Regions from separate parts of the Rothia terrae genome, predicted to be linked through region 1. Evidence: riboswitches for the same ligand, from Rfam matches in the RefSeq annotation. Region 1 holds a riboswitch; the other holds the start of a gene.
The links. Region 1 has a riboswitch for S-adenosylmethionine ahead of IDM49_RS09290 (nuclease PIN). Riboswitches for the same ligand answer to the same signal wherever they lie in the genome.

Region 2: another riboswitch for S-adenosylmethionine. It lies ahead of IDM49_RS08595 (O-acetylhomoserine aminocarboxypropyltransferase/cysteine synthase family protein); the one in region 1 lies ahead of IDM49_RS09290 (nuclease PIN).

Annotation. Positions count from the first base shown of each region.
Region 1 is NZ_CP061539.1:2,036,338-2,038,535, reverse strand. It holds gene IDM49_RS09295 (hypothetical protein) at 1-677, opposite strand, end outside; SAM riboswitch class IV at 1,054-1,186, shown strand; gene IDM49_RS09290 (nuclease PIN) at 1,223-1,429, shown strand; gene IDM49_RS09285 (PIN domain-containing protein) at 1,426-1,860, shown strand; gene IDM49_RS09280 (SDR family NAD(P)-dependent oxidoreductase) at 1,857-2,198, opposite strand, start outside.
Region 2 is NZ_CP061539.1:1,874,743-1,876,940, reverse strand. It holds gene IDM49_RS08600 (S9 family peptidase) at 1-865, opposite strand, end outside; SAM riboswitch class IV at 1,210-1,320, shown strand; gene IDM49_RS08595 (O-acetylhomoserine aminocarboxypropyltransferase/cysteine synthase family protein) at 1,437-2,198, shown strand, end outside.

The sequences.
Region 1 (2,198 bases):
AGAAAACGGTCTTGTTGGGTTGCTTTGACGCTGAACGGGTGATTTCTGAAGGTGCCGTTGAGCGTTGTGGTGTTGGTATCTAAATCGTTGCGCGGAGCATCTAGCTTGTACTCATCTGAATGTTCTGCGTAAAGATTTTGCAGCGCCTTAGTGCAGGATGTGGTCTGGTTTTTAAACCTGTTGAAAAGAGCAGTGGCTTCTGCTTCTGAGCCTGTTTCAAGAACGGTGCTGTACCCCTCGATTTGGTCTTCTTCATTTTGACCAATCAAAATATTGCGTCGTTCACCGGATACGACGCTCCAGTTAGTTGCTTGGGTGGCAAGCAGTCCGGGCGTTACCTCTTCGTAGGGGGTGCACCGTTCGTTGACGGTGTCTACGATTTCTTGATCATCGACAGGGCTACCGCCTTCCCACAATTCGGTGCGTTCCACCGAGGTGAGCCACTGGCGGGTGTCAAAGTGCGTGACGGTGGGGTTCACCATCAGATACGTAAAAGTTTGGGCATCTGAAATTTGTTTTTGAGTAGGCAAAACATCTGCAAGTTGCTCCGAGGACGCCTGTGCGATGGCGGGGGAGTTTGATGACTTGGAGGTAGCCGAACCTCCACTACATGCAGGAAGTCCAAGTAGTGAGAAAATTCCCAGAGCTACGCCCAAATATTTGCAGGTTACATTCACAGTTATGTGCCCATCACGTCTGTGGTTCTTTGTGTACTCGTTTATCAGTCTAAAAATAATATGCGCAAAGAAAAACTATTCCGGGGCTCACCACCCTGCTTTAGTGCGTGAGAACTGTCTCGTTTCGAGGGATCGACAAGGCTGCTTGGGCTGATATTTTGCGGTTCTAAAATTTTGCGTTAAAGGTATGACCACAGCGAAAAATAAGCCATTTCTACATGTCAACGGTGGCTCTGTAGCTGCGGTGGGTTCAGCGTTGATTCCCAGGTGATGACTGGTCAAAATATTTTTCGAAAATGACCGATACGTGAGACAAAAAATTTTTTCAGAAAAGAGGGTTGCAAAAAGTTAGCTCTCTTGTCATAGTTTTAACCAGCTTCAAGAGTTTCAACTGACAAGCTCCGACTTTAGTTGAACGCCAACCCCATGTTCACGGGTGGCTCGGATGACGAAGCGGTCTGTATTCGCACGTTTTGTGCATTTGAGTTTGGTACAGACAAGAGCAGTATTTCGAAAGGAATGCGCTACTTTAGCGCAGCGTGGCTATGTCCAACACCATCACCCGCCCCACCGAATCTTTCACCAACGAATTTGTTGCAGCATCTGTTCCTGCTCGTGGGGGATACGCCGCAATCAGCATCCAGGATTACACCCGTATCTCAAATGCGCGCGGTGAATTCTTGAACTTTCTTCTGACTCCTAATCCCACCGGTGTACCGGCTACTGACTACGGTGTTCTGAAAGCAGCATGAGCCAAGCAGGTCTTCTTCTTGATTCAGATGTGCTTACGGAAATCCGTAAGTCAGCGCCTAACCCGCAAGTTGTAGCCTTTCTAAGACGGCGTTCTTACCGCGTCCTCTACGTTTCAGTGTTGAGCTTGGGCGAGCTTAAAGGCTTGTATCCTTACCCAGAAACTGAGCGGTGGATTGCGGAGCTACGCGAGCGTTTTGGCTCTCATGTTCTTGAGGTCGATGCCGCGGTTGCCCTGGAATGGGCAGGACGCCACGCCGAACCTCGACTGCACACTGTCGGTTCGGTGCAGGCAACGCCGCTTCCAACTGCCGCACTTGAGGGTCTTATGGTGGCTACGGCTAGCGTCCACGATCTTGAGATTGTCAGCTCAAAAGCTGAGGTCTACAAGCAGTGGGGAATCACCGCGTCGAACCCCTTTGCTGAGGACTAATAGTTTCGGGTGCGTCCCACGATAGCGGTGGTGAGCGCTGGCGGCATCAGTCGTTGAGCGAACACCAGTGCTTTATAGGTTGCTGAGGGAATGATCAAAGCCTTGTTCCGAAAGTTTGCCTGAATGGCATCGGCAACTACCTTCTTGGGCAACAGCCAAAAAATAGCGGGTAGCTGGGGCTCATCGACTCCCATTGTCCGGTGAAAGCCACTGCGTGTGAGACCGGGGCACACGGCCGTGACCGACACTCCAACGGGGCTGTACTGCAGGTGAGCCGACTCGCTCATTGTCACAACAAAACGTTTGACCGCCGAATACGTTCCATTCGGCATAAACGC
Region 2 (2,198 bases), 160 kb from region 1:
GAGCACGAGCAATCACAGGGGTCGCAGCCTCATGGAAGGTATCAAGTTCAGCGAAGGGAACAACGTAAATCTCGGAGAATTCACTGTTTCCGGAATCAATAAGAAGGGCCGACTTATCAGCTGAAATTTCAGCACCGAGCCACATCGTAACGTCGGGCTCATTGAAGAGAACGGCATCGTTATCCGCTGACGTGCCCAGCACGTGGCGGCGTATCTGGTAAGGACGCCATGAGTCATCGGCTACGGTATAAATCAGCGAAGTTGCATCAGGCGCGAGGAAAGAACCGGCAAAAACATTATCGATTGTCTCATCGAGGAGTTGCTGAGTTTCGCAATTATAGAAGTGCTGGGTAAAGCGTTCATCGCCACTGGCATCCACCGAAAAAGCAAGGAGCGAGCCGTCCTCAGCGGGGCTAAAAGAACCCAGAGAGAAGAACGGTAAATCTTTAGCGAACTCGTTGCAATCTAGTAGCACGGTTTCATGGTCTACAGGCGTGCCGGGCTCAACCGTCGGCGGAGTGAAGTTCTCGCTGTCAGTGCCATCGGTTTGGGCGGGAACCCGGCACATTACGGGGTACTGCTTACCTTCAACCGACCGCGAGTAATACCAGAAGTTGCCTTTCCGTTGCGGCACAGACAAATCAGTCTCTAGCGTGCGCTCTTTAATTTCCTCAAAAATAGTGTCGCGTAAAGGCTGCTGACCCGCCGTTATACGTTCGGTAAACGTGTTTTCGGCGGTGAGGTAATCAATAACTTCAGGGTTTTCTTTATCGCGAAGCCACTCATACGAGTCTGTGAACGAGTCACCATGATACGAGCGGACGCTTGAAAGCCTCTTAGTCTGCGGTGGCTGGGGAGCTGACATGGTGGTGTAGCACCTCTACTTCATTGGTTCGGTGAGCAGTATTGATTGTTGACTGTACTACTACAGGATAACGAGGATTAGCTCTTGCAAGGGACAAGCGCAACAGTCTGGAGAGTAGCGCCCTCACTATCGCGTCGCATCCGGCTTCATCAGTAGTTATTGGTGGGCTGTGAAGCGTGAATGAGAAAAACCTAGAACTTCAACGTTTGTATATACAACTATATCTGCTCGCTTATATGTCGAACGTTTTTCACACTGCGTAACACAACACGTAACGATTACACATTAAGAAACTTAGACGCGTTTCTTGACCCTCCACACCGTCGTGCGAAAACATAGAGGCAGGTCATGAGAGCCAGCACTAAGCCCCAGCTAGCTGGCCGGCAACCCTCACCGCGGTGGGGTGCCCTGGGTGAAGACCTGGCGTGAAAAATATCCTCACGCAAGCGCGGGCTGGATGCACAGAACAATTCAGTGCACCAACTTTTTCGGTTCTCACCGAATGCTCTGGCATGTAGCCCCCACACAAAGATTATTGACGTATCACGTAACTTTATGGGAGCTCACCATCATGGCAGACAACGCTGCAGTACCTACCCCCTCAAACCCCGCCGGCTGGAAGTTCGAAACACGCCAGATTCACGCAGGGCAGGAGCCAGACCCGGCAACCGGTGCACGCGCGCTACCTATTTACCAAACCACATCCTTCGTCTTCAAAGACTCAAAGCAAGCAGCAGATCGTTTTGCGCTCGCTGAACTGGGCCCCATCTACACCCGTTTGAACAACCCCACCCAAGAAGCTGTTGAAAAGCGCATCGCTTCGCTTGAAGGCGGTGTGGACGCACTCCTGCTCTCATCGGGGCAGGCCGCAACAACCTACTCAATCATCAACGTAGCCGGTGCAGGTGACCACATTGTCGCGTCCCCCTCTCTCTACGGTGGCTCATACAACCTGCTCAAGTACACTCTGAAAAACTTCGGCATAGAAACCACCTTCGTTGAAGACCCCCGCGACCTTGACCAGTGGAAAGCCTCGGTACGCCCGAACACCAAGGCATTCTTCGGTGAGACCCTGCCCAACCCGCGCGGTGATGTTTTTGATATCGAAGGAGTCGCCGGTGTAGCTCACGAGGCAGGTGTACCCCTCATCGTCGATAACACCATTCCCACCCCCTACCTCTTGCGTCCCATCGAATGGGGTGCGGACGTCGTCGTCCACTCCGCCACCAAGTACTTAGGCGGTCACGGCACCTCTGTAGGTGGCGTTATTGTTGACTCCGGCAACTTCGACTACAGCAAGGATCCTGAAAAGTACCCGCTGTTCAACACCCCC